4 regions of the Colwellia sp. MB3u-55 genome follow, and region 3 is predicted to be linked to each of the others. Evidence: predicted binding sites of a transcription regulator. Region 3 holds the regulator's gene; each other region holds the start of a gene.

Region 1 (7,660 bases), on a different contig from region 3:
TTTCATACTATCTTTACTTGTTTACATGAGGTTAGGATCAATTACTACTATAAATAGTATAACGGTGCTGCGTTGCAATTACTTGGCTATTTGTATTTTATAAAACATCAAAAGGCAAATCAGTCAATTTTTAAGCGTTTCTCATTCACCATATTCAACAATTCACCTGCTGCAATGGCATCTGACATTGCTCTGTGATGTCGTTGCATATCAATACTGAAATGCTTAGTAAGATTAGCTAATGAATACGACGGCAGCCCTTTGTAGTGTTTACGCATTTCCCTAACGGTACACAATTTTGGTCGTCGAAAGCGACGTTCCAATCGATTAAACTCCTCTTTTATAAAGCCGTAATCAAAATTAACATTGTGAGCAACAAATACACATCCTTTGGTAAATATATCAATATCATCAGCGACCTCAGCAAATAATGGAGCTTTTGCCACCATGTCGTTATCAATACCGGTTAATGAAGTAATATTTTGGGGAATACGCCGCTGAGGATTAATCAATGATTGCCACTGATCGACGACTTCACCCCCAATCATTTTAATAATACCCACCTCAGTAATACGGTGATGTTGGGCTCTACCACCCGTCGTTTCAATATCGATAACGGCATAAGGTTGCATCGGATCGATAGTCCAATTGACATTAGTAATGCGCACATCAAAACCTACACTTTGCAACTTTTGAATGCTTAGCAGCTGATTTCGACGTAATTGGTCACCCTCTGACTTTACTTCTTCAAAGCGAAGCTTCTCATGTTCAATAAGCATTAAATCAGGATAACCATCACTTAGGTTTTTCCAGTCTTGAGTCATCGCTTTTAACAACGACAATAGGGCGTCTAGTTTACTGTGATTAATAAGCACAATAAGGCGTTCTAATATGTTCTTGCGCCACTTGAACACAATGTTACCTTGGCCATAATATTTTACCGCAGCTGAGGACAGTTGTTGAATTAATTTAGCTTTTGTATTTGTACTCGATAAGCGTCTTTCAATTTGTTCTGAAGCAAGCTCATAAAATTGGTTAGTTTTAAGGGATGCGGGCAAACGATCGAACTCGTTGGTTAATCCTAAGCCATCTAGTTCATATATTTCATGCCAGAAATAAAGCCCAAATAAAGCCCGCCATATTTCATTTTCGGTTCGCATTGCTGCACAGCCTCGGCTTTCATAATAGGCCACGACACCGCGTTCAACTGCACCTTTGTGCATTTCGTCAATGAGAATATTTTGGCTATTATTACGCAACATATCGGTTAAAATGCTGGTTCGTTTTTTATGATATTTTCGCGCTAAAAAGTCTTCTGCAAAGGCCAAAAGGTCTTCAGACAGTGGCACTTCAATTATACATTCGAGTTCTGCTTCAACCTCGTCTTTTAGGCCTAGTTTATATCCTTCCCTTACCCATTTTTCTTGCGCAGTGTCAGTATTTATCGTTTTCAATACCAAGCAAGCCTTATTTGCATCTTCTTTTAATAATTCGCAAGCCAGCAAAAATTGGAGTTTTTCATTCAGGTCTTTGGCTCTCGCTCCTATAGGGCTTGGCAAATCATTAAGGTGTTTGAGAATGGCGTCACGCTTGAGTAAGGGTAATTGCGCGTGTATTTCATCTAGTAGTAAATGTATTTCAAAAGCCGACTTAGCACTTCCAATGTCGGCGAATCTGGCCATCACTTGAGCCTGCTCCTTACGCGTTCGCATGACGCCTAAGTCGCGCATAGAAAACTGATTCAATTTAGATTGAAAATTACCAAAGTAAACATAAAGAAAATAGCTAATGTGTGCTTCAAAATTGCCTTGCCAATAGGCACTTGCAACCTTAGTTTTGCAAATTAGATTAGGCTTCGTGCCACTTAAAACAACATCAACCAGTATGGCTTTGGCCTGTGACTTTTTATATACCAATGTCTGGGTGTCACTTGCATAGGACGTGTTAATTTCATCTATAATTTGGATGATTTCATCTTTGGTAAGATGCTCGATAAAGGCAGGAATATTTTTAGATTCAAGAGTCGTAAACCAATATTCTTTCTTTAAGTAATTCAAATTGCCGGATATATTTTCAATCTCTTCATAAGCATAAGATGTTGCTTTGACAAAAATAGACTTACGATTAATAAAACGAACAACAAGGCACTGTTGCGGCTTTGTCAGTGCGTTGAAACGTTGAATAAATTGCGCGTCATCGCTATCTAATAAAGCGTCACATGGGCCTGTCACAAATTTAAGGAATTCATGAAAATGGCTTAAATAGTAATAAGTGGGTAAAGCTCGCAATTTTATGTCCTGGGGTTATGTGCTGTGAGGGTTTGCTTGGTTAGCGCTCTTGTTAAAATAAGCATACTAAAGAACTGTCTGCTTATACAGTGTTTTATTGTGTTTTAGTGCTTTAACTACTTATACGCTCCAAGCTGCAGAGATTAAGCACCCTAAAAAACACTTTAAAAGAAACAAAGACAGTTGGTTAGGTTGTGCTTCGCTTCACATTTTAACCAACTATTTTTTTCCACTTAATGTGGCGTTATGCTACTAAGAAAAGTTTAGTGTTTAAAATTATAGTATTAGTATCAAGTCTATTTCTTGCTTCGTGCGCAACTGTTGCAAATTCAAATAGCCCTATCAACATTTATGGTGTTACACACTCCCTCCACAAAATGGAGATTGGGAGGTTATAGCTGCTTCCGGCTATTAATCATCTCTTGGGAGTAAAGAACTTAATAAAAATGATTCGCATGTTGTAAACGTTTCTATATTTAAACTGCCAAGTTTAGATATAGATAAAAACTCTCAGAATATATTGTTAGTTCAAGTGATCCTCCCCCAATAAAACGGACACCAAAATCTAACTAAAGATGAGGTGTCTTATGCCCAAGTACAATAATCTAAGACGAACCTGGAAGTATTCAAACGACTTTAAAGTTAACGCTATTCAATTAAGTTATGTTGTTGGTGTCTCAATTAAATCAGTCGCCGAAAAACTCGACATACACCCATTTATGCTGTCACGATGGCGAAAAGAATATCGTGGACACGTTTATCAAAAAGTATTGAAACGACATGCGATAACTCATAGCTTGAGCCGAGCGGGAAAATGTACTGATAATGCGCATATGGAGTCATTTTTCCATTCAATGAAGATGGAAGTTATTCGTGGTAATGTATTTGATAGTGATAAAAAACTGCGCGGAATACTTGGCAGTTACATTAACAAATACTACAATGTTTCAGTATGCATTCAGGGATAAGTTATTGCTCGCCAATAGAATATAAAGCCCTGGCAGCGTAAAAAAATGTGTCCGCTTTATTGGGGGAAGATCACTTTTAACCTGAACTTCTTTTCACATTTTAACCAAAAATTAATGCCTCTTAACGTGGCGTTATGCTTTAATTAAAATTATATCGGCACTTGTCTTATGTATCTTGAAAACGGCAATAACTAGACCATGATCTAGACGGGTGAATATGCATGTAAAAAGTGGCCAGTACTGGATATTTGACGGGATGATTCTTATTTATTGTATGTAAAGAAGGTTCTTTTTCGTCTACCTGCACATTATTAGTACTTTTTTGATAAAAATATAAGACACAACGAAGACTCATTAGGGCTTATATTACTTAAACGATCTAGGGGTGGATCTGTTTCACAAATATAAATAAATAAACACCATAAATTATCTGTCGGTTAATTTAAGCTGTATGAGATTAACAAGGCTTAATTCACGACATTACTCGATAAAGTAAACCTCTCGCTAAAATATTAACTCATCCAACTTGTTGTGTGATAAAGAATGGATTGAAACAACATTACTATTTTGTAAACTGATTATAAAATTTTCGAACAGCGATAGGGTACGCTTGTCTTTTTCTGAAAACGTCTGTGTTAGTAATAATTCTTCTATTTCTCTATCTAACAGGCAAGATGTTTCAAACTCTCTTTGAAGTAAATGAAACAACGCTTTTAAAATATCTTTTTGCCAATTATCAAGATAACTTGTCTCCAGTCTTGTTGGATACTTAAATAAGTCGATAACATCTAACTCTATGTTCTCATTAGGCTCAACAGGACACAGTAATAATCGATATTTAAGCAGCTCCTGCAAATTGAGTTGCGATAAATGCTGTTTAATTAATCCACATTTATTCATCAATAAAAATCCCCCACAATCTTCTCTTATAAAAGTAATGCTATTTAAATGTTAGCTCTATTAAATAACAGTTAACATGTTACATCAAACTGGTAGTGAAACTTCAGCTTTCGTGATTCACCACTAAAAGCTAATATTACTCAAGTGACGACTAGCAATGCTAAAGACATGTTTAACGCCATTTCAACAGGTTTAATAAGTGCCCGGTTTGGGTCTTGAGTAAATTGAGCGATACCTAAACCATAATGCGCTATTAAATTTATCTGACTCAAGACAAAAATTCCCTTTACTGATAACGACAGCGACGAAAGGGGACAGTGAAAAGTCCCGAGCGGTTACCAATATGACAAAGCTATAAACGTAAAACCTTGACGCGGATGAACAGCAAAAAAATAAAGAAATTCCTGAGAGTGCATGTGTTAATATTGACGGCGAATGTCACCATACCATCGACCCAAAATCAGTACTCCTTTGATATAACCAACTAAAATAAAGTCTGCTGTAACCAGAGAGAAGTATAGTTCAGGTGAGGATCGTACCGTTGTGCTTGTGTTTGTATATTAAACTTTCGATCTCTAGGGTCATTGCCTACACCTGCAATGTACAACCAATTGCCATAATTACTATGCACATCATAATCGACTAATAAAGATTCAAAATAAGCGGCACCGATTCGCCAATCCAAAGTTAATTCTTTAGCAAAAAAAGACGCTACGTTTTGTCGGCCACGATTACTCATAAAACCTGTTTTATTGAGTTCAAGCATATTGGCATTAATAAAAGCTTCTCTTGTCTCTCCTGAAATCCATTGTTGTATGCGTTTTTTATCAGTCGACCATTCATAATCTTTATCTAGAATACCACCAATTTTAAACAGGTTATCACCATGTTTAATCGAAATATATTTAAAAAAGTCTCGCCAAATTAATTCAAATATCAGCCAGTAGGTGCTTTCGTTTTTTTCTACGTCTTGTTCATATTTCATTAATTCAAAATAGATGGTACGCGGTGAAATACTACCATTAGCTAACCAAGCAGATAATTTAGAACTATAATCTATACCGACAAGCCCGTTTCTGGTTGTTTTATAGCGAGAGATATTTTTAGTGTTCCAAAAATAATCTTGAACACGAGCAAGCCCTTGCTGCTCTCCACCCTTAAAAGGAAAAGCGCTTCGAGAGTCAATGGCAAAATCCTCAAAGCCTAGGTCCTGCAGCGTAGGAATACAATTAACATCGGTACCAGAGTCAGTTTTAGAAATAATACTAGGAGTAGTATCAAAAAGAAGGTTGGTCGGTGACAATAAACCTAATAATGCTAAAGGTCTAACCGTTGCAGATTTCTCACACAGTTTCCTAAATTGAGTGAAGACCTTAGGAATACCTTGCCATGTAAACGGAATGTCATCGGGATGAAAAAGGAATTGATCGTAAGATTCAACCAAATTTAACTTCAAATCGCTTATCTTATCCTTAACACTAACAGCAACAGTTAACTCTTCTGGGGTCCATTCGCTTTGACTATAAACATTGTCAACTGCGAATTCATGAACCAGACCAGGAAGGATTGCTTCGGGCTTTTGATGATAGATAAATAGTGTGATATTAAGCTTTGCTAAATTTGTTTTTAATTCGGTTACTGTCTCAAGCAAAAATTTTGCACGATATTTTTCTGTTTTCTTAAAACCATATTGACCGACCGAAAAAGAACGTGGATCAAAACAATATAATGCAATGACCCTGTCATTTTCTAACGTAGCTTTAGACAAAGAATAATTATCAGCAACGCGTAAGTCATTTCTAAACCATACAAGACCTGTCTTTATCATGATATTTGTGTACTCATCCAATGACTCTAATCGTCTATTAAAGTTTTTATCGATAACTATTTTATGTTTAATGATGAAACGATAAGCCGCTCCAACGAGCTGTCGAGTGGCTGAATGGCTGAACTAAAATGCTGAATAGATTTATGGTCTTTACTGATCAAATATTTATTAAAGTTCCAGCTTGGCTCTTCTCCTGTCCGCTCTACCAGCATTTTGTAAAAGGCATTTTTAGAGGCTCCTTTTACTGAACTAGGAGCGAGCATTGTAAAATTCACACCAAAGTTTACAAAACAAACATTGGCTGTTTCAGATTCTGAATCATGTTCCTGTCTAAAGTCATTAGACGAAAAACCAACAATTTCTAGATCTTGGTCTTTATATTTTTGATACAAAACTTCTAAATCTTTAAATTGTGGAGTAAAACCACATTGACTGGCGGTGTTGACTACTAACAAAACTTTATCATCAAATTTATCACAAAAATTCACCATTTTTTTGGAATGTAATTTTTTACTTTCAAATTCTAATGAAGGGTCACAGCTGGCATAAGCTGATACTGGGAAAATAAATAAACTAACAATCGTTAGTAATAATTTAGCGTTACGTTGCATTATGGTCTCTCTCAAATTTTAGGATTATTAAGGCTATACAGCTGATCAATAGACAGCAACATTGTTCTACTACGCTAAATTAGCTAAATTGGATCACCACAGGTGATAAAAATTGTTTGAAGAAGTTAACGTACAGTGCCCTAAAATTAAGCTAAATCAGTGCGAACATTAATACTTACAGTGTGTCAGCTTTCCTTAATTGTGAAGCAGTGATACGGGTTAGGTCTTTATCTTTGTAATTTTTATGAATAGAAATCCGATAATTATAGAAAGAAAGGGCTGATAGTTATTCTAAAACACATTATTTATTAGTACACGGTATTGTAGCTGCTAGCAAAGAAGTAAGATTTTCCGGAGGAGCAAAAAGCGGGGTGGACCATTAACCAAGTCGATTTGTTTGAATTTATGAATATTGATTTTTGTTTAATTACAGAGGTAAAATTGTCATTTTAACTCTTTAAGCCAACCAATAAATTAGACTAGTAATTCGTATTGTCACTTCGAATAAAAGCAAAATAGTGTAAAAAACATGCTGAGCAGCATTGGTATGTAACAGCAAATAACACCATCTTTTGCTGTTTTAAAAGAATAATGACGACAGCACATAAATATGCGTAATTGCTTTATAAAACTGACAGAGTTTAGTGACTAATTGAGTAGATAAGCACCACTGTGTTGGCTATTACTTGTATTATTTATAAATTAGAAGCTTAATTTATATTTAAAAAATGGGATAGGGCTCAGCTTAACAGCTATGCCGAACTGTGGCTCATCCAATTGCCATACAAATTTCTGATAAACAAGGGGGTAATGTAATATTGGGACACATTTAAAGAAGATAGGTGTTACGACTTTTGTGTACAGTGAGGCCTATAAAACTGTTTAATGTCAATTATATTACGAAGTAGTAATTGACAGAGTCCAAGGGTAATATTGTTAGCACTCTCATTGGGTTGTCTTTTAAAGAAACTGATAATAACCTCCTATAGTACTTCCGTGGTTATGGCAACACAAAATATTGCGGCAATTGGTAAGCATTGGGATTTTTCAAGTGAAACTGTTTTA
Region 2 (7,660 bases), on a different contig from region 3:
GGTAAAGCGTTAATTAGTGAAGTGCCAATATCTGTAGCCGTTATATTTTTACCAATACGTTGTAAAAACCCTCGTTTAAAAAGTAGATCAATAATTCCTGCACGTGTCGCCTCGGTACCCAAGCCATCAGTTTCTTTGAGGATCTTTTTAATCTCGGAATTTTGTACAAAACGGGCAATACCTGTCATGGCGCCGAGCAGTGTTGCATCGTTGTAAGGGGTTGGTGCTTGTGTCACTTTTTCAGCAATTAAACCTTGTTGGCAATGCAGTATTTCGCCTTGGGTTAATTTTGGCAATAATTGCTCTGTAAAAGATGCTTGGTCATTACTTGTTTGGGGCGTTTTTTTTGTTTTGCTTGATTGGAACATGATTTTCCAACCAAGTTGCTGTGGAACTTTAGCATTAACGGTGAATTTACCTTGCGCTATCTCTAATTCTACTTGTGTTTGTTGGTAACAATAAGGCGGGTAAAATTGTGCTAGATATTGGCGAACAATGAGCTGATAAATGTTTTTTTCAAAAGAGTTAAGAGAAATATTATTGGCTGACTTCTCTGTAGGAATAATCGCATGGTGAGCACTTACTTTACTGTTATTCCACGCCTTACCTTTAACCGTGCAGTTGGCATTTTTGGCAAACTCGGCATACTTGTCCTTTGACTCTGCTAAAATTTGTATAATAGCTTTGGCTTGTTGATGATGTTCTACCGGCAAGTATCTAGAGTCTGATCTGGGATAGGTGATTAATTTATACTTTTCATATAATGCCTGACAAACATCCAGTACTAGTTTTGCATTCATTGAAAACAGCTTCGCGGCATCAATCTGTAATGCTGACAAATTGTAGGGCAGTGCGGCAAATTGCTTTTTGTCTTGTTCGGTAAGCAAGGTCACTATAGCGGGCTTATCTGTGATACGACTAACAACGTTTTCTGCGAGTGCTTTATTAATTATTTTTTTATTTTCATCCATATAGGAAGTACAAGCTTGACTCGGCTGCCATTTTGCGATGAATTTTTCACCGCCAGGAGTGATAATATCGGCATAAACATCGAAATAATCATGGGGAACAAAGTCTGCGATTTGGCGATCTTTCTCAACCACTAAACCTAACAAGGGCGTCTGTACTCGCCCTACAGAAAGCACACCATTAAAGCCTACTTTTTGTCCTTGCAAAGTATAGGCGCGGGTAAGGTTAATACCGTATAACCAATCAGCACGTGAACGAGCCAGCGCTGATACAGATAAAGGCATAAAATCTTGGTTACTTTTTAATGCGTTAAGTGACCTTTTTACTGCCGGTAAATTTAAATCGCTGATCAATAAACGTTTTACTTGCTGTTTTTTTGTCTTAGACACTTTTAAGAAATCAATTACTTCATCAACTAATAATTGACCTTCTCTGTCGGGATCACCAGCGTGAATAATTTCACTGGCATTTTTTACCAATTTTCGTAAGACATTAAGTTGTGAACGTGTTTGAGCTTTTGGGGTCAGTTGCCATTGCTCGGGAATAATAGGCAAATGCTCCATTCGCCACTTTTTAAAGTCATCGTTGTAAACTTCTGGATCGGCTTGCTCAAGAATATGACCAATACACCAACTCACGATATCACCATTGCCGAGCGCTATATAGCCTTGTTGACTTTTATGGGGTTTGGGTAAAGCTGCCGCAATGGCACGTCCTAAACTTGGCTTTTCGGCAATATATAGTTTCAATAGAATTTCCAAGGGTTCAATACTAACCATTAGAATAAGTTTAGCACAATAACTGGTTTTTTATACAGTGCTTATTCTCAGTTATAGTCAAATTGTTTCATCCGTAACTAGGTTTAGTTAGGAGGCGACCCACTTATTCACTATGTGGTGAGTAGGTCATTATCACAGCGGTAGGATAAAAGTAGTTTTACTTGTCTTTAGGTAAATATTTAAAGCCGTGGATCATTGAAGAAACAATAGAATGTTTTTCACGTCGCTCAGCAAAAAATACCGCTAAAATATGTAGTGGGATCAACAGCAACAAAAAGTAAAAGCTGTAAACGTGAGCAGTTATAAAAGGCTTTCTTACATTACGCATTTCTTTATAAGCATCTGCATCAACATTTTCTTTACTGTAAGGCTTAATTAAGGATACTTGGCTTTTATCTTGAGCTATGTTGCTAGCAAAATACTGCCCAAAAGGAGGATAATAAATGTCAGTACCCGCAATCACTAAACCTGAAATCATTTGAATAGAAAGACTTAACATTAAAGCGCCAACCATAAGTTTACCCAGTGGACTATGACCTTTAAAGGTCTTATTTTTATCTTTTTTGAAATCGGCTAGTTCTTGTTTAAATACTTTGTTAAAAGGCAGTGTTTGTCCCCAGCGTTCATAACCTTTACCAATAAAACCAAGAATAATTCTAAAAATTAAATTTGCAGCAAAAACATAGCCCACACATACATGTATTGTTTTAAGCAGTATTTTACCTTCTGTTGAGATACCTAGGTCTTTACCAAAATAAATAACGCTACCAATAACAATAAGCAAAAGTACTGACAAGACATTCAACCAATGAAATAAACGAATATTTCTACTCCAAACAAAAGTTTTTACTATAGTGGAACTGATATTTACTGGGTTATCTTGCATGATGATGACTCTTTTTATTTGTTAACATTTTGCCTGTTTTTTAATAATAACCGAAATATTTATCTGCTTCTAACACTAAGTGATGGTTATTTGGATTATTGGTTACGAGTTATCTTATAGTAGTTGTGTGTCATTACAATTAAGCGGTGTTATTCTATTTTTCTGACGATTACCTAGCAGATAATTTAATTTAATTTTCTGCAAGTGTCAGCGTTTTTCAAGGTAAGTTCCTGTAAACTAGACAAACAGCCGTAAAATAATTCTGTGTATTAATTCTGTGCATTATAGTGTGTATTATGGACACCCATTTAACATTTATTTGTTGGAGGTCATGCAGCGAATAAATAACCAAGGAAACTTAGCATGAAGAAAATTGTCTTATATAGTATGAGTAACTGCCCTCATTGTGACACGGCGAAAGCGTACTTAGATAAAAACAACATTGCTTATCGTTTATGTAATGTGAAAACAGCCGCGGGACAAAAAGAGTTTCGCAGAGCAAACTTTAGATCCGTACCGGTAATAAAGATAGGCGAAGAATATCTGCAAGGTTTTAAAGTGGCGGCTTTTAAAGCGCTTTACGAGGATTAATATTGGTTAATATATTGCTGATGATACAATTTTATGGCTTTAACTCGTTTTAAAAAAAGGTCTATGTTAAGGTTAAAATACTTACATTAATTAACAAGATCATTAATTACGGATGTGTAATGAAATTTGATTTTTATCGGTTTTTTTCGGTTGTTGTTATTATATTTTTTTTGTCCTGTAGTCAATCACAGGCAAATAGTAGTGGCCAATTAGCCGCAGAACAAACCGATGAGCTAAGTCGCTTATTGAATATGGATGAAGAAATACGACAACAACCTCTACAGTCTTATCAACAATTATTAAACGCAGAAAAATCTTTTTCAACTATGCCAAAGCTACAACAATCTTGGTGGTTGTTACGTAAAGCTCAAGCAGAAAATTTACTCTATTTTTATGAAGACTTTAATAAGACCGTCGCACTAGCCAAAACGCTTATTGACAACAAAACTCCATTAATAATTCAAAGTCACCTTTATATTTATCAGGGGATAATTTATCGTCGTCATGCTCAGTATGCAGATTCTGTAATTATTCTACGAAAGGCTATGTCTATAGCAAAAAAAAATAATTTAACTTACCTTTTTATTCTTGCTAAACAAGAGCTTGCTTTTACAAAAAGTATAACTGAGCTCTTTGAGCTATCATTGAATGAAATGCAAGAAGCTTACTTAGACGCTTATTCGCTAAAAGAACACTTTCTAATTGCTGTTATCAATGAAACCTACGGTGCTATTTATGGCTATATGGACGATTATGAAAAATCGATAGAATATTACCAAAAAGCATTAAATACTTATGAACGTTTAAATTATCCAGCTCATATTTCAGAGGCTATTTATGGCATTGCTGTAACTTATCGATATTGGCAAAAATATGATTTGGCAATTCGCTACTTCGAGCTTTATCAAGAAAAAATTGCCTATACCCCTAACACTGAAATTTCTTTTTTTTCAGCTTACGGTTTAGGTATGACACTGGCCGAAAAAGGCGATTGTGTTAAAGCTATCAATGTTATTAATCATGCCCTAACATTAAATGGCTTGATTGATTATAATGCCGAATTATATAAGCAACAGGTTCACTGTTTTATTATCTTGGGTGAGTTAGCACAAGCGCAAGCATCGTTGACTAAAGCTGAAAATATATTCATGTCTTTACCTGAATTAGTCGGCACTAAGTGGCAATTAGAAGTTATAAAGCTTGGCTCAGAGCTTGCTCACGCAAGAAATAATGACAGTGAAGCTTTTCAATTATCTCGACAGTACTATCAAAAATACAATGAGTTATTGGTAAAAAATTCCAGCACACGATTAACCACAGCGCGTGCTGCGATGGAAAATGAGCGAAAATATATCGAACAAGCACTTACCCTGCAACGAGAAAAGGTCGCCGCTTTAGAAAATGATTCTTATGATCAACAAAAATTACAGAACCTTTATCTACTGATTTTTATGCTATGTGCCGGTGTGGTTGTTATTATCGTGATAACCATTCAGTATAAAAATAATAAGAAAATGTATGCACTGTCCATTAAAGACCCATTATCAAATTTATATAACCGTCGCTATATTTTTGAGTACTTATCGAATTATCTTAATGATGTCTTAGTCGAAAAAACTGAACTTTCGGTCATTTTATTTGATATTGATGATTTTAAAATGGTCAATGATAAGTTTGGTCATCCTGTTGGTGATACAGTTATTAAAAAAATAGCTGATCTTTGTCATGATGTCTTTCGTAATGAGGATGTCATTGGCCGTGTTGGTGGAGAAGAATTCTTATGTATTTTACCTCGTACCGACGAAAAGCAATGTAAAGTAATTGCTGAACGTTTTTTAAAAAAAATAAGTCAGCAAGATTTCCTAGTCGACCCAAGTTTACAGTTAACCGTAAGTATCGGTATAGCAACCTTGTCTCAACTTAGCCCAACGAGTGAAATGTTATACCTACATGCCGATACTGCCCTTTACCAGGCAAAGCGTAACGGTAAAAATAATGTGGTTATATATCAATAGAAAGCCATTATCTCATATGAATAATACAACACTGTTAGCCGTCCAAGCTATTACATTATTACAGAACTATATAAAACAGCTTGGCTTTACTCCTGTCATTCACTTTGAATTAGAAGGTTGTTATCAGCTCGATAGTAAAATAAAAAGATTTTCATTAGATTATCAAAGAATTAACCGTCAGTTAGCGCATGCTGGAATTGACGGAGAATTAGTGCCAGAATATTGGTATAGTCAGTGGGAGTATGTTTCTTTATTTAATGGCCAGTCGCCGTTAAAAGAAGCTAATAATTTAAGCCAAGCGTTACACCTTTTACCTCGTTTTTTTGCCGAACAAGGCATCAGTAAAACATTAATCAAACCAGTTGTCTGGTCTGGCGATAAAGGCAAGTTAGCCAGTGGTAGTGGTGATATTTTCACCACAGAAACACGGGCAGTGCATATCCCTAATGCTGTTCAAATGAATATTAGTGCACTTGATAGCGAAGGTAAAAACATTATTATTGAACGCGGCTTTGGTGAATATTTACAGCAATGCTTTCTAGATACTAGCTTAAATTGTTGTTTAATTTATTTACCTGAAGAAGAAGCTTTTGAGCGATTAGCATTAAAAACTAAATACGGTTTAGCGGCTGAGTTATGTTCACCCGTTGATATTTCAGGCGGACACCAAGGCAGTATTGCCTTGTATAAAGAAGTGGGTAAACATAATCAAGCGATGGGCGAAGAGCCGGTACTTTATAATCACAAAAATGAAGTGCTAGTTAAGCGACAAAATTGGCAAAAAACCGCTCGTATCGAGCATAGAATTGGTGCTTCAAGTATGCAATACAATGCCTATTTTAATATTATTTACTCTTTATTGAACTTAATTGACGCGCTTGAAGTATATAAGATGGATAACTGTCGCAAATTGCTCCGTAAAGAAGTTCATCATCAAGATTTACCTTTTTCATTGTATGATAATACAGTGCAAGAAAAATTGGGCGCAATATCACTATTTGCAAATGATCACTGGTTAAGCGAACGTTTAAATAAGCTATCGGGTCAATTTATAAATGGTGAGCAAATATCAGGACAGTTACTGTTAGGCGACAAATTAAAGCAAATGATTTTAGCGCCGTATCAACAAAAACTTATTCTCACTCATACATCATAATTAATTTAAAAATAAAATATGACACTTATTAATAATCAAAATATTACCCCACATCTTAATGGTTTATCTATAGATGATAAACGCGCCGAGCTAAAAAGCTACTTCCATAACACTTGGACGACTTACGAGTCGTTGTTTGCTTTAATCAACAAAGATGAAGCCTATTATTTACGGCCTGAGACTTTACGCCATCCACTTATTTTTTATTTTGGCCATACGGCCACTTTCTTTATTAATAAATTACTTTTGGGTAAGTACATTAATAAACGTGTTAATACCAAGTTAGAAGCTGTTTGCGCTGTTGGTGTTGATGAAATGAGCTGGGACGATCTCAACAGTGAGCATTACGACTGGCCTAATGTTGATGAAGTAAGAGAGTACCGCCAACAAGTGTTCACTGTGGTTAATAACTTAATTGATACGATGGAAATTAGCTTACCTATCCAACAAGACTCGTTAGCTTGGGTGATATTGATGGGCTGTGAGCATGAACGCATTCATCTTGAGACTTCATCAGTTATTATGCGCATGTTACCGCTAGATTGCTTAACACAGCCATCTGAAGTAGCTGGGCAATGGACAAGTTGTGCTCATTTTTCAATGGCTCCAGAAAACGAATTATTACCTGTTACAGAACAATCTATTGTATTAGGTAAAAAGTTGACCGACGAAACTTACGGCTGGGACAACGAATATGGTGAGTTATCTGTTGATGTTAGTGCTTTTTCAGCGTCTAAATATTTAGTCTCTAATCAAGAGTTTTTAGCTTTTATCGATGCAGGTGGTTACAAAAAGCCACATTATTGGAGCGAAGAAGGGCAAAAGTGGCTAAGTTTCACCAAAGCTGAAATGCCACGTTTTTGGCGAAAAAATAACGATGAATACGTGCAGCGCAACTTGCTTAATGAAATGCCGTTACCTTTGAATTGGCCTGCAGAAGTGAACTACTTAGAAGCGAAAGCTTTCTGCCATTGGAAAAGTGAAAAAACTCAAACAAATATTGCTATGCCTACTGAAGCGCAGTGGCATTGTCTAATGAATAATGCCAGCGATTATGAAGAGCAAGTATTAGGTAATATAAACTTGGCGCGTTACGCTTCTTCATGTCCGATTGATGAATTTTCAACGGGAGATTTTTATGATGTTATTGGTAATGTATGGCAATGGAATGAGTCAGCAATAGATGGTTATGAGGGGTTTAAAGTTCATCCACTTTATGATGATTTCTCTACGCCAACCTTCGATGGTAAACATAACTTAATTA
Region 3 (7,660 bases):
CTCATAGGTCACAACTGCAGCAATTTGCTTCATACTTAACTGCTTATCATAAGCTTGCATACCTGAACCCGCTTTACCATTGAGTACAATATCAATATGCGCAGCAATACTACCCGTAGCAACAGAGCTTCCTTTAAGTGCAGGAAATGCTGGAGGTAGACCAGCACCAGAAACTTGATGACAGGCAGCACAGTAGGCAACATAGGTAGTTTCACCCAAAGTCATCAGTTCATCCATTGATGCGGAAGCGTTAAGAGACGCTTTCTCAGCAGCAGCAGCTTGCGCATTAAATTCGTGTTGCTCATCGAGCCAAAGAGCATAATCAGCTTCAGACTTTACTTCGACAACAATAGGCATAAAACCGTGATCTTTACCACAAAGCTCAGCACACTGACCTCGGTATAGCCCAGGCTCGTCAACTTTTGTCCATGCTTCATTAATAAATCCTGGGATAGCATCTTGCTTTACTGCAAAAGCAGGTACCCACCAGGCATGAATAACATCGTCAGAAGTGATTAAAAATCTTACTTTCTTATTAACTGGAATGACAAGGTGTTTATCAACTTCGAGTAAATAATTTTCACCTTTGACTTTGTCGCCGGCATCAACACTAAGGTGTTTACCTTCTTGTGTCTCATACTGTGGTCTTGGCGTAGATAAAACGGAGTAGAACTCAATATCTTGATCAAAATATTTATAATGCCACTTCCACTGAGAACCTGTGATCTGAATGGTAACGTCAGAATCGTCGTTATTTTCCATTTCGATCAGTGTTTTCGTTGCTGGTACAGCCATAGCGATAAGAATGACAATGGGAATTGCTGTCCAGAGAATCTCTACTTTTGTACTTTCATGAAAATCTGCTGATTTAGCCCCTTTGGATTTTCGGTGGAAAACCATTGACCAAAACATAGCACCAAAAACAACCACACCGATTGCTACACATATATACATTGCGAGCATATGTAGATCATAAACATCTCTACTTACTTCTGTTACACCCTTGGTCAGATTTAATTGCATATCTGCCCAAGCTGAACTGGAAAGAACACTCCCCAACAACAGCCAACCTAGGTTACGTCTTTTCACACGACATCTCCTTCACCCTATAAAAGTTTAAAACTTGATACCTAGGACAAAACACATCCTTTAGTACGGATTTTTATTATTTTCTTAGCGATTTTGTTATCAACCAGTTAGCGTCGAAAACATCGCCTTATATTTATATTTGTACACATTCCAAACTAGAATTACTTAAAAGTTGATCTGGGTCAATTTAAAAATCGAGCTATTTTAAAATAAAAACCAATAAAAACAATAGAGTATCAACTCTAATATAAAATAATGCCTAATAACAAAGGGCTGTAGCCGTAGTATTAAAAATAAACAGCTAAGTATAACTACGCGTATTACAAAAATTGATAGTGGTTATTTTTTAATCAGAAAAAGATAAAGTTGTTTGAATGGGGTTTAGAATGAAAATTATTCTTAGGAAAGAGGAAGGTTTGCATGAAAAGAATACGAAAGGGTATAAAAGCAAACTTTAGCCTATGTTATAGACTAAAGTTAACGGATCGGTTTGACTTATTTAATAGCGTATTTGTTAGATAAATTGACTTAGTTCGTTACCACTAAGTTTATTAAAAAGATTAACTTAATTACATCCAGTCTGCCGAGCGAATAACGCCAACAGCTAACCCTTCAATATTAAACTCTTGGTCAGACAAATCAACTTTTATAGGAGAGAAATCATCATTTTCAGCATGTAAGTAAACGATATTACCTTCTCTTTTATAACGTTTAACCGTAACATTTTCTTCGACACGAGCAACAATTACTTGGCCATTTTGTACATCGGTCGTTTGATGAACTGCTAACAAGTCACCATCAAGTATGCCAATGTTTTTCATGCTTTCGCCATTAACTCTCAATAAGTAATCAGCGGCTGGATGAAACAAATTACCGTCTACTTTATAATGATCTTCAACATGCTCTGCAGCTAAAATAGGTTCACCTGCAGCAACTCTGCCGATTAACGGTAAACCGGCTTCTTCCATTAACTTCTCAGTCAACCGAATGCCGCGAGAAGTACCTGGTAACATTTCTATATAGCCTTTTTTAGCCAAAGCTTTTAAATGTTCCTCGGCTGCATTTGCTGATTTAAAGCCAAAAAACTTGGCTATTTCAGCACGCGTTGGTGGCATGCCCGTATCGCTTATCTTGTCTTTGATCAGATCAAAAACTTGTTGTTGTCGGTTCGTTAGAGGGCGTAATTCGCTGATTTCATTTAGCATAGGGGGCCTGTAAATTTACACAGTTGTTACTGTGAGTATATACAGGTCATTAGTAAAGGCAAGTTTTCTAGCCGAATTATTTTTGAAAACTCCCTGATTTTAGATAATGGATAACTTGTTCGATAACTTTTTCGTTTTTCATCATAAATGGATGGGTCGTTTCCATTTCAATGTGATCATTCATACCATCAAGTTTGGTACTAGCAACCGAAACTTTACCATCATCTTTATCAGGAATAAGTGTTGATAATATCCAATTAATACTTTGATTACCGGCAATAACACCCAAATCAAAATTAGCATTGCCAAGGTTACTAGGGACACTGAATTCGCCAGTACCTAATTGCATACCCGCATCACCATTTATAAAACTAAAGCCAGGTGTATTTTTAAGTTTATCAACGACTTCACTGCCATTATTTGGTGGGCCCAGCATCACGACTTTATGTAAATTAGGTATTTTGTGCATACTTAAATATTGGCGAACTAATATACCGCCCATTGAATGGGTAACAAAGTTAACTTGACGATTTTCACAAATTAATAGCGCTTTAGAAATCACTTTTTCAGCCAACTCTTCTATCGAATAATCCCTAGAAGGGTAGTTGATATTTATCACAAAATAACCTTCTGCTAACAATCGTTTTTCAATAGCTTTCATCGAGTTAGCGGAACGTGCAAGCCCATGCAGTAAAATTACACATTCACCATTAGATAAAGAATCTACGGGCTCTTCAAAAGAAGCTTGAATTTTATAGCCACGTTCAACCGAAGTATCTAGGCTTTCTTGTTCAATCATATTTTTTAAACGAATTTCTGCATCAGTAATTTTTCTAGCAAATTGTTCCTTAAGGAGTGCTAATTCTGACTTAAGTGCTGTAATTTTTTCATTCATAGCTGCGCTCCATCATTTTTATGTTGAACGTTCATTATTGACGCTTTATTCACTTTTGAAAACAAGTGAGATAATATTTTTTAAAGCACGGTTTTAGTATCATTTAAAAAGGGCTAATAACTTTAAACATCTACCATTAGCATTCAGTCATACGTGTATAGGGAGTATAACGTTATGTGCTCTCGGTTTGGCAATAAATATTAATTTCTGCGCAGTGCTTCAAACTGAGATAACTCCCAAAAACGCATCGTTATTAACAAACCAACATGTTTTCGTTTGTCTAAAGCTAACAAGGCATCTTCTTAGTTTATCTTTACTACTGGCAACTATTTTCTCGTTTAGCATAGCCGATGTTAGCTAGGTCTCGTCCGCAAAAAGCTCATCGCTACTTTTTTTTTCTGAAGCGAGTTCTCGACTAATTTTTTGAATATGTGTCTCAGAACTTTTTACTGATTTTTCAGTAGTCAGGTTCAGTGTTTTTAAAGTATCAATCATCGCCAAATCGACATTTTTATTACTTTGTAACGCATTCACCAGCGGCGTTAAAAAAGACGCCATATTTTCACTAAATAACGCCAACGTTTCAGCTAACGCTGAATCATCTGGTTTTTCAATATTCACTTGCAGTTTAAGACTGGCAAGCGTTTCATTTAAGGTATCTAACGCTGCAGATTTAGGCTCTAACAAGGCTTCTCCTATTTGATTGAGCCCTTTTTGCAATAACGATATCTGGCTAGCAACAGCCGCAATCGGATTATCACTATCACCCAAGTTTTGATGACGAACAAAATCTGCCTTAATTTGTTGCCAACGCACTTTTTCTTCACTGGTTTGATTGTTGCGCAGCTCGGCTAATTTAAGTAAATTTTCTTCAGCGCCTATGGTGAGTGTTTGCGCTTCACCGCGATAATGATCAACGATAAGCTGCTCAACTTCCTCTTCGGTCATAACTGGCACTACTTTTTCCGCCATCTTATTCATATTTCGATAGCTGCCTTGTAACTTGAACGAAGGTTCAGTGCGGTACTTATCGTCTTGAGCGGCAGAGGCAATGTACTGTTGATTAGCTTTTAATACCGTCGCTTGAATTTTACGAATACGTTGAATAACCGCGACTATTTCATTGACCTCTGCTTGCGAGTAATGATGTTTTAGCTCAGTTGTCGCGATTTGTTGACCATCAGCAATTTTAACTAGGTTATAGAGATCGCCCATATCTCGGGTCGCTAGTGGTGCGATATAGCGATTACTGGTTAAGCTATTTTCAATAAAGCTTAAAGAGAACTCTTCTTCTCGACCACTTAAGGTATCACCTAAGTTATAAATATCGGCTCGGTTAGCCAACATATCAGGAATGCTAAATGCCTCACCTGATTCGGTATAAGGATTACCTGCCATGACAACTGCAAATTTTTTCCCACGCATATCATAGGTTTTACTGTCACCATTCCAAACTCCATCCACTTTTCTTGAGCCATCACATAAGGAAATAAACTTTTGTAAAAACTCAGGATTAGTATGTTGAATATCATCAAGGTACAACATGACATTGTTACCCATTTCGAAGGCTAAGTTAATCTTTTCAACTTCATTTTTAGCTGTTGAGTTATTTGCCTGAGCGGGATCTAATGACAACTGATCGTGTCCTATCGACGGACAGTTTATTTTAACAAAGGTCATACCTAGCTTACTGGCAACGTATTCAATAAGCGTTGTTTTACCATAACCAGGGGGAGAAATAAGCAGTAATAATCCCATTAAATCAGAGCGTTTATTATTACCCGCTGCGCCAATTTGTTTAGCTAAATTAATACCAATAATCGGGAAATAAACATCATTAATTAATTTATTACGCACAAACGAAGACAGCGCTCTTGGTTTAAACTCTTCTAAGCGTAAACGTTTGCGTTGTGCCGCTAATACCTTTTGTTTTTGAATATGAAAACCTTTGAATGCCGGTTCATGTTCATTTTTAAATTGGCGAAGTCGAGTGATAAATTCTTGATAATTTATCGCAATTTTTCTGTCCGATATTTGCCCATGCTGCCCCAATAAACCATCAACAACACCTTCGGTGTCAGCCAATGAAGTATAGAATTCACATTGCTCTTGCAACAGCATAAAAATTGCGGCTTCATCAATAATATCTTGATGGATATTCATACTCTGGTGCGAAGAAAAAGCCTGCAACCACGCCCAGTAAAGTTGATGTTTTTGCTCTAGTGTCGAACAACCCAATAATGCGCCACTGAGTTGTTTTTCTAGGCTATTATGCTTTAACTGACTCTCCAGTTGATTAGCTAACTCAACGCTACTTTCTTTAATAACAAATTTCTGTTCGGCTAAAGCTAACTCTTTTAATAGGTAGGTTGCTGACAATAACGTGTCGCATTTCAGCCAAGGCTGACTTTCAATATAGCTATCTAATAGCGTAGCCAATTCCTTAATAAGCTGATGACGTAATTGACTATCACCAAAAGTTTCTTCCATGATATAGAGGTTATGACTGCGCTGTAATAAATCTTTTCGGCCGCTATCTGCTAATTTTGTGGTGAAAAAAAGTAGCGCGAGTCTTCTTTCCAAGACCGGATAAGCTAACAAGCCAATAGATTCTCTTAAAGTAAGTAATTGCTTTAGAATTAATGCCGCATCGGCATCATGCACGCCCTTATCATAACCTTCTTGATAACGTGGCTCAGCCGCTTTTCTAACCACCTCACCTAATTCATTGTTTTTTACCGCCGCTTTTAAATATTCAAGTTTAGCTTGGCCAGTAAATTCAGCCTCAAATAATAGTGTTGCCGCTAAATACTCTCCTCGGTAGACCTTTTCAGATTCAGAGACCAGCGCTTGTTGCCAAAGGTATTCAGTACCAACAAATAATTCAGCGGGTAGCGTTTCAAAGTATTCACTACCACTGATATGCAAGACCATGTCACCATCACGAGGTAATAAGGTCAGTTCTAATTTTTGACGATTCACCGAAAATTGGTGGTCGCCTATTTTAACTAAACTACCGTCAGCAGAATAAATATCGGTTTTATCTCTCAGTGCTCTTATGCCTTGCTCTTTAGCATTTTTTAATTGAGCGTCAATGTCATCAGCTCTAACATTGTCATCAAGCTCTCTAAGCTGTGAAATTAGTTGCCTAAGCTTGGCAACCATAGGATCACCAGCAAAATAGCTGTTTAATTTGTTTTGCTCGCTAAATGATTGACTCCGCCTGATCACACCTTCAATAATGCGCTCCGCTGCCGTCATCAAATTCAAACAACGACGCTGCTGTGCATCCATCAGCTGCTGCTTATGTTGTTCGAAGTTATCGTATATCTCGTCTCTTTTAGTGATAATTTCATTATAAAATTCATCATAATCACTAAACTGGCTTTCTAAGTCTTCTAACTGAATTAGAATTTGAGAAAGTTGCTCATCACATGCTTGCGGTGAATCACTCGCATTTAAAGCACTGGTGACACTTTGACTTAATAGTTTAAATCGGGCACCAAATTCTGCTCGTGCTTCTTCACTACCGACACTTTTAGCCGCCAAATCAGCATTAGCTTTAACGCGGTTTATTTGACTAAAAACTGCTGAAATATCTTCTAGAATACGTGTTCTTTGTCGGCTATCTTCAATTTTTAGTGACAACATTGTGCGGTTAAGTAATTCTAATCCTTGCACAAGTTCTTCAATTTCCGTACGAATCGGCTTTAATGAGCTAACCGATTCACTTTTTTCTATCGCCTTTTCTAATGCAACTATGGTCTTTTGATAAGGCGTTAAAGCATCGTCTTGTTGGAGAAAATCAGCGGTTGCTTGGCTAAGTTCTTTCGTTAACGTATCTAAGTGAGTTTCCATGGCATTAATTGCGTCAACATCGATATAACGTAAGTCTTTATGAGAAATCAATTCACCTTTAAATTGGGCTAACGCCGATAAGCAGTCAACGAATTGTGAGGCATGCTCAAAACCCGAAATTTGAACTTGTGTTACTAGCTCCGCTAGCTTTTCTTTTGCTTGAATTAAGGCCCGATCAGAGTTTTCTTTAATGCTGGTGACTTTTTCAAATTCATCTATAACCAATTCAGAGGTGATCGCGATTTGCTTGATAAGATCATGCAGCAAAATCAGCTCTTCATCATTAAGCCAATGATATTTATCAAAGATTTGTTTAGACTCTTTCACTAAATCATTAAAATGCTGCGCGCTTGGTATTTGCACCGAGATCAATTTAGCGACACTGTATAAATCAGAAATACCGCGGACCAGTTCAGGATTACCTATTTTGCCAAAGAAGCTATTATCAACCGGTTGGTTACTAGCAAACTCTTCACTACAAAAAGGCGTTTGCCATATTTGCATGGCATGAACACGTGATGGCTCGGACTCGGCATTAAAAACCACGGCTCTGCCGTTATTGTATAAACTTTGCCCATGACCATAAATAGGGTTTTGCAATGTTCTCGTAATT
Region 4 (7,660 bases), on a different contig from region 3:
TGGCATAATTTTAATATCACGCTGAACTTCTTCGTCTTCAAAGCGACGACCAATTAAACGCTTAATGGCGTATAATGTATTTTTTGGGTTTGTAACAGATTGGCGTTTAGCAGGTTGACCTACTAACGTTTCGCCATCTTCTGTGTATGCAATAATTGAAGGAGTTGTACGATCGCCTTCTGCATTTTCAATTACACGTGCTTTGCCGCCATCTAGTACAGCAACACAAGAGTTTGTTGTCCCTAGGTCAATACCGATTATTTTGCCCATCTTGAGGATCTCCGAATACTAATTAAAATAAAGCTTATTAAAGTAAGATTTTTTAATAAACCTGTTGATGAAACAAATAGTGGGGGCAGTAAAATCCTTTTCAACTAATTTTCAAGAAAAAAAGTAAATTTATTTCATTATTTAGCTATTTGTGAAGATTTTTTTGTTGTTTCTCACCGATAGCGATAAAACACCCTAATAAAACTTATTTGCCTGCTAAAAACAAAAAAGCGGTAAGAAGTTTTATAGAAACTTCTTACCGCTTTTTTTAATGATATTTTTTATGCTGTGGTATCAACTACCGGAGCAGATTTAGAAACCATTACCATCGCTGGACGAATTAAACGGCCATTGAGTTCATAACCTTTTTGCATCACAGCAATAACGGTGTTTGGCGCAACGCCTGGAACTTCTTGCATAGACATAGCTTGATGTAATTCAGGATTAAAAGGTTGGTCTTGTGGATCAACTCCTTTAACGCCAAATTTTTCTAACGAAGCAATTAAACCTTGTAGGGTTAATTCAAGACCTTCAATAATGCCGGTATTGTTTTCATCTTCTTTATCTATATTCTGTAAAGCACGTTCTAAATTGTCTACTGACACTAACATTTCAGCAGCGAATTTTTCTAAAGCAAATTTACGTGCTTTATCGACGTCTTGTGCACTACGGCGGCGAATATTATCAACTTCGGCTTTAGCACGAACTACAGAGTCTTTTTGATCTGCAATAGTGGTTTGCGCTGAAGAAAGGCTTAACTCAAGTTCGTTAATCTTTTCTTGCTCGGCACTAATCACTTCATGGGCATGAATATGTTGAACTTCGACTTGCTCTTCAGCTTGGTCGATAATTTCTTGCGCCATAATTTCTTCGGGCGTTAAAGCTTCTGTTGATGCTTCAGCTGTATTTTTGTTTTCTGTTGACTCATTAGTCATGAAAGCTCCAAAATAAACTAATAATATATTTAACAATATAAAGGTTATATAAATCTGATAACGCTAATTATGGGGACTTCTTGCTACGATTCAAGCTTAAATACCAATTTAATTAAGTTTGTTGTTACTGAGCGCTTGTCAGTGTTTTGAGGAAAAATATCATTTTTTTGTATAAAGTCACTCTATAGAAAAGCAATTACCTGCAGGTATCTAATCGCCAAAAAACGTCAAAAGTTATATTTTAAAAGGCCTACAGCCTAGGTTATTAGTTTTGACAATGAAGAACTATTCTCTTCAATTAATACCTTAGCCCTAAATCTTTCAAATCTCGCTGAAGCGGAAATTTAATCAAAATGCTACTCAGTAAATAATTTATAAAAAAGTCAACTTTACAAGCCATGAAAATACAGCGAAACTATTATTAATCCTAAGATACAAACAACTTACTGCGTAGACATGAGCAAAATTTATAACACTATAGGTTTAATAGGCAAACCAAATCACGAAGGAGCCAGCGCAACAATAACAGCGCTCTATCAATTCCTTACCAGTCAAGGCTATCAGGTATTAATTGAAAGCTCAGTTGGCCCATCAATCGATATCGATAATCTAACGATTGGTACCGTAGTAGAAATTGGTGAACAAGCTGACCTGGCTATAGTCGTGGGCGGTGATGGTTATATGTTAGGTGCCGCAAGGGTTCTATCATGTTTTGATATCGGTGTTATTGGTGTAAACAGAGGGAACTTAGGCTTTCTTACCGATTTATCGCCCGATGAATTAATTGAACCACTTGAGAAAATTTTACGTGGCGAGTCGCGCGCTGAGCAACGTTTTATTATTGAGGCAGAAGTTTATCGCCACGGAAAATTGAAAAGCTCTAACAGTGCGGTCAATGAAGCAGTGCTACACGCAGGAAAAGTAGCCAGCATGATTGAATTTGAAGTTTACATTGATGGTAGCTTTATGTTCAGCCAACGCTCTGACGGCTTAATCGTGTCAACACCTACTGGCTCAACCGCCTATTCAATGTCGGCAGGTGGTCCAATTTTAACACCCAATTTAAATGCCTTATCGTTGGTGCCGATGTTTCCACACACCCTGACCAGTAGACCCATAGTCGTCGACGGCAATAGTGAAATAAAATTATTACTCGCCAATGAGAACTATGAAAACTTACAAGTAAGTTGTGATGGCCATGTTATTTTAGCGGTATTACCAGGTGATGAAGTTATTATCAGAAAAAGTGAATATACGCTGAGATTAGTTCATCCTCTAGACCATGACTACTTTAATGTACTGCGTAATAAATTAAGTTGGGGCAATAAGCTTTATTAATTTTTAACAAATTCAAGCTGTTGAATTTTTATTCGATTAACACTTGCACAAAACCACTTTACTGTATAAATTAACAGGTATACATATTTATACAGTGAATTGGTTCCTCATGCTTTTACATCTTAACATTCAAAACTTCGCCATTGTGCGCTCCCTAGATATAGATTGGCGCAAAGGTATGACAACCATCACCGGAGAAACAGGTGCGGGTAAATCAATAGCTATTGATGCCTTAGGTTTATGTTTAGGCGATAGAGCGCTCACTAATGTTGTAAGACCCAATACTAAAAAAGCAGAGTTAGCCGCAACCTTTGATATTAACAAAAACATTTCCGCACAAAAATGGCTTAAAAAAAATGGCCTCTCCCTAACAGACGAACACGATGCTGAGTTAGATTGTGAATGTATTTTACGCCGAGTAATATCAGCTGAAGGACGCTCAAAGGCCTACATTAACGGTAGCCAAGTTCCGCTTGCCCAACTTAAAGATATTGCACAATTTTTAATAAGTATTCATGGCCAACACGATCACCAACTCATTGTTAAGCCGGCACAACAGCGAAAAATACTTGATGAGTATGCCGATCATCAGCACTTATTAGACGACGTTCAATATTACTATCAGCAATGGCGAAATCTCAATACAGAACTAAAACAGTTACAAGAAAGTAAAGAACAACGCGAAGCAAAACTGCAATTATTACAATACCAAGTGACCGAGCTAGACGAATTTTCACTACAAACGGGTGAATTTCAAATTCTAGAAAGTGATTACAAGCGTCATAGTAACGGTCAGTCATTATTGACCGGCACTTTAAAAGCATTGCAAACTTTGTCTGAAAACGAAAATCATAATATTTCAGACAGCCTAAGAAACAACTGCGAACAATTGAATGATTTAGTTCATATGGATCCTAAGTTAGCAAATATTGCTAACACCTTGAGCGAAGCACTTATTCTTGTTGAAGATGCTAATGATGAGCTAAAGCACTACTACGACAAGCTTGAACTCGACCCAGAAGCTTATCAAATGATTGAAGACCGCTACTCGCTCGCTATTCAACTCGCTAAGAAACATCAAGTGGCACCCGAGCATTTGCCAACGTTACACTTAGAGATAAAACAAGCCTTACATGTCATAAATTCAGACGGTTCAAGACTAGATACAGCATACATAGACATTGAAAAAGCTAAGGTACATTACCAACAATCTGCTCAGGCGTTATCAACATCAAGAGTAAAGTCGGCTAAAAAACTCAGTAAAAAAATCACGCTGAGCATGAAAGAGCTCAATATGAACAACGGCATATTTGACGTATCGGTACAGCAAGTTAATGTTGAAGCTTTATCACCGTTTGGCCTTGATGAAATAAACTTTCTTATTAGCCTTAACCCAGGTCAAAAATTAGAAGCAATGAACAAAGTTGCTTCTGGTGGCGAATTATCACGTATTAGTTTAGCCATGCAGGTTATTTTGGCGGACAAGGTGATCACACCGACCTTAATATTTGATGAAGTTGATGTCGGTATCAGTGGCCCAACAGCGGCAATGGTCGGTAGCAAGCTACAAGAATTAGCCCAAAACACCCAAGTTATTTGTGTAACACATTTACCACAGGTCGCTTGCAAAGGGCATCAACAGTTATTTGTCAGTAAATTAACCGATGGCGAGTTTACAGAAACAAAAGTAACGGAACTAAGTGCTAATGGCAGAGTCCAAGAAATTGCTCGCTTATTAGCGGGGAATAAAATAACAGATAACAGCTTGGCTAATGCTCAAGAGTTACTTGCCGGTTAATAAATTAATTTTAACGTTAAGTAAATAAACCGAGTTGAGGCACAAAGGTGCAAAATAAATTGAAAATAGTTTTGTATCTCTTCGCGGGCTTAGTTATCATCCCCATTCGAACTTATTAGGATAAATGAAAAAACATGTTATTTCGCATTTTAGCCATTACTATTGCCCTATCTCTTTCTGCCTGCTCAAGCTGGGTCTATCGTTTTGACATTCCTCAGGGAAACTTTTTAGAACAAAAAGATATCGACAAGCTTCAAATTGGCATGACTAAAGAACAAGTAAAATTTGTACTTGGCAGCCCTGTTGTTAACGATGCCTTTGGCAATGATACATTGCACTATGTTTACTTATTAAAATCAGGTCGAAGTGAAGAGTTTAACGTTAAGAAGAAATTTATCCTCTATTTTGATAATGAATTATTAGCCAGCGCAGAAGGTGACTTTGTCTTAGGTGACAACTTTTACGTTCCTATGGTTAACTAAAAAATATTTTAGCCCCATAAAAAACGGCCTTAATAGCCGTTTTTTTTACTTTAAATTTTACGATGCTTTTTAGCTGGCTTTATTTCGACGCGGGTCTACACGACCACCGGTAACTTTATCGGCACGTCCTTCATCTTTTGCTTTTTCAGCTCGGCGCTTTCTAACCTCTTTTGGGTCAGCAATTAAAGGTCGATATATTTCAATACGGTCTAAATCTCGTAAAGTATCCGTTAATTTAGCGGCGCGATTCCAAATACCGACATTGTTTACGGTTAAGTCTATTTCTTCAAAATCAGATAAAATGCCTGAAGCAATAATACCTTGCTCTAACAAGGTGCCTTCATCGACTAAAAGCGTTAATAGCTTTTGTCTATCGGGTAGTCCATAAACAACTTCTATTTGTATTTTACGTTGAGCAAGTTCTTGCTCTATCTCTATGCTATCAACCATTAGAATGATAAACCTCTTTAGCTCTTTGTGTAAAAGCTTGTACCATATTATTGGTCAAACTTGTAAAAACACGGCCAAATGCCAAATCGAATACTTTACTCGAAAACTCATACTCTAAATGTAAACTAATCTTACAAGCTTCTTCAGATAATTCAGTTAGTTGCCAGTAACCTGTCAACTTTTTAAAAGGACCGTCAACTAAATCGAGTTGCACTTTATTATTACCAATCAAGGTATTCTTGGTGGTAAACCATTTTTTTAGAACCCCCTTCGAAACCATCAAAGCAGCGGTAACTTCATTACCTTGCTGAGAAATTATCTTACTGTCACCACAATTGGGAATAAATTGAGGATAAGCAACAATATCATTAATTAATTGATACATTTGGTCAACGCTATACATCACTAAAGCGCTGCGACTAATTACGGGCATTTATTTTCCTCAACTTTAAAGGGTAATGATAACAAAGCCGTGAGCAAAAGGCATTAAAGAGAAAAATTGAAATTAATCATTCAAATATCAATAATTCTCCGTATAATGTTTGCGATTGCTATTTTTGATGGCAAACAAAATGGAAATATAATGGCACAGAAAAAAAAATCAAACAGCAATACTATTGCGTTAAACAAAAAAGCTCGTCATAACTATTCTTTAACTGATAAGTTTGAAGGTGGGATGAGCCTGCAGGGTTGGGAAATTAAAAGTATCCGTAGCGGAAAAGTTAATATCTCTGATTGTTATGTACACGTAAAAAACGGTGAAGCTTATTTATTGGGTGCTGAAATAATGCCGCTCAATGCTGCCTCTAGTCACGTAGTATGCGAACCTAATCGTGACCGCAAGTTACTATTGAATCGACGTGAATTAGAGAAAATAACTGCCGCTGTAGAGCGTGATGGTTATTCATTAATTGCCACGGCGATGTATTGGAAAGCAAATTGGGTCAAACTCGAATTTTATTTGGGTAAAGGTAAGAAAGACCATGATAAGCGTTCTGATATCAAAGACAGAGAATGGGCTGTTGATAAAGGCCGATTAATGAAAAATAAGAATTTAGATCGATAACAAGTTAACAATTAACACGTTGTTTATTTAAAAGAAGCGCTGTACAATGCGCTTTATAGACTGAATAAGTTTATAATTAAGATGTAAAAACTTTGGGGCGGATCTAGGATTCGACAAGATTCATGAAACCCGAGGTGCATGCCCAGGGGCGGTTTGCCTGGTAAAAAGCCGCAAAACTATAATTGCAAACGACGATACGTTCGCACTAGCCGCTTAGGCTAGCCATCGCCTCAAAAATTCTCCTATTGTTTAGAGGATCGATGGTCACCCCAAATAGGATAGCGAGGGAAGCACGCTTAAGGCTGAACCGCGAAATAGTATTAAGCTCACCATGACGAAGCCTGTCGGTTGGCGTCTAATTGGTTAAACAAATAATCGACTAAGCATGTAGTACCAAGGATGTAGGCTTTTTGGACGGGGGTTCGATTCCCCCCCGCTCCACCACATTAAAGACTGACGAAAGCCAGTTAAATCAAGCTATAGCCCCTAGAAATAGGGACTGTAGCTTTTTTGTTTCTGATACCCAATTGGTCTCAGATAGTCCTAAATGGGCTACAGAATGGCACGATTTTGACACTTTTTTACCATCGTCAAAAAATAACACTGGTACACGCGAAAATTATTCCTTTCGTAAAGCAGTATTTAAACGTCACCCCTACTTTTATAATTCCCTTAAAAGTCACTATCTCAGAATTTACAATCAAAAGAATTTGCATGAAGCTGACCTGTTTCTATATAAAATAGATAAATCACTCGTCATTCATGATTTAAACCTTTCGTCGACACCCGCAGAGATTAAAGTTTTTTGTGAGAATATATCCAAAAGATGTGGATTCACTATTGCTGAATATGGTCAGAATAAAACCTCATATCAAATATGCCAAGGTATCGCTAATAGATACACCATTCAAATTGATAGTTATAATGCTGATAAACCATTCATACCAACATTAAATAAATTAGCTTGTAGTAATTGGTGGTTTAGAAAAATCAATAAATTGCGCATCCAATATATTGAACAAGTTCATAGGAAATTAAATTTAGTTAATAAAGACGCAAGTTGTTACGCCAGTGCATTTGCTTTAGAAAACAGAAAAACTCAGCTTGAAAACTCATTTGAGTATTTAATGGCTAATCAAATTGTTAATGAAGATGGTCAAACCTACACTCTTCTTGATGTATATAAAAAATCAGTGTCCAACCCTAGAATTCGTAAAGCTGAACTTATGACTCGTATACGTGGCTTTGAAGAAGTCGCAACAAAAATGGGACATGCTGGTGAGTTCTATACGTTAACTTCCCCATCAAAATATCATGCTTA

The links. The regulator LexA, encoded in region 3, represses DNA repair genes until DNA is damaged. The targets are predictions, from matches to a motif close to TACTGTATNNNNATACAGTA.
Region 1: a site for LexA is predicted at 2,361-2,380, ahead of H4J66_RS09610 (exonuclease domain-containing protein). Genes of this name have one in related genera too.
Region 2: a site for LexA is predicted at 1,769-1,788, ahead of H4J66_RS17740 (DNA topoisomerase III). Genes of this name have one in related genera too.
Region 4: a site for LexA is predicted at 2,603-2,622, ahead of recN (DNA repair protein RecN). Genes of this name have one in related genera too.

The regions. Positions count from the first base shown of each region.
Region 1 is NZ_JACGUS010000113.1:4,316-11,975, forward strand. It holds gene H4J66_RS09605 (TIGR03643 family protein) at 1-6, opposite strand, end outside; gene H4J66_RS09610 (exonuclease domain-containing protein) at 120-2,288, opposite strand; partial or broken gene H4J66_RS20795 (hypothetical protein) at 2,876-2,983, shown strand; partial or broken gene H4J66_RS20800 (IS3 family transposase) at 3,029-3,297, shown strand; gene H4J66_RS09620 (hypothetical protein) at 3,761-4,156, opposite strand; gene H4J66_RS20365 (hypothetical protein) at 4,297-4,428, opposite strand; gene H4J66_RS09625 (DASH family cryptochrome) at 4,641-5,984, opposite strand; gene H4J66_RS09630 (glutathione peroxidase) at 6,041-6,595, opposite strand.
Region 2 is NZ_JACGUS010000122.1:343,218-350,877, reverse strand. It holds gene H4J66_RS17740 (DNA topoisomerase III) at 1-1,718, opposite strand, end outside; gene H4J66_RS17735 (cytochrome b/b6 domain-containing protein) at 1,906-2,634, opposite strand; gene H4J66_RS17730 (glutaredoxin family protein) at 2,998-3,225, shown strand; gene H4J66_RS17725 (tetratricopeptide repeat-containing diguanylate cyclase) at 3,345-5,240, shown strand; gene H4J66_RS17720 (hypothetical protein) at 5,257-6,396, shown strand; gene ovoA (5-histidylcysteine sulfoxide synthase) at 6,415-7,660, shown strand, end outside.
Region 3 is NZ_JACGUS010000116.1:160,204-167,863, reverse strand. It holds gene coxB (cytochrome c oxidase subunit II) at 1-1,089, opposite strand, end outside; gene lexA (transcriptional repressor LexA) at 1,659-2,294, opposite strand; gene H4J66_RS12715 (alpha/beta fold hydrolase) at 2,371-3,189, opposite strand; gene H4J66_RS12710 (DNA repair ATPase) at 3,547-7,660, opposite strand, start outside.
Region 4 is NZ_JACGUS010000121.1:13,505-21,164, reverse strand. It holds gene dnaK (molecular chaperone DnaK) at 1-270, opposite strand, end outside; gene grpE (nucleotide exchange factor GrpE) at 552-1,205, opposite strand; gene nadK (NAD(+) kinase) at 1,662-2,543, shown strand; gene recN (DNA repair protein RecN) at 2,653-4,341, shown strand; gene H4J66_RS16115 (outer membrane protein assembly factor BamE) at 4,476-4,823, shown strand; gene H4J66_RS16110 (RnfH family protein) at 4,893-5,273, opposite strand; gene H4J66_RS16105 (SRPBCC family protein) at 5,266-5,706, opposite strand; gene smpB (SsrA-binding protein SmpB) at 5,857-6,339, shown strand; RNA gene ssrA (transfer-messenger RNA) at 6,434-6,783, shown strand; gene H4J66_RS16090 (replication endonuclease) at 7,050-7,660, shown strand, end outside.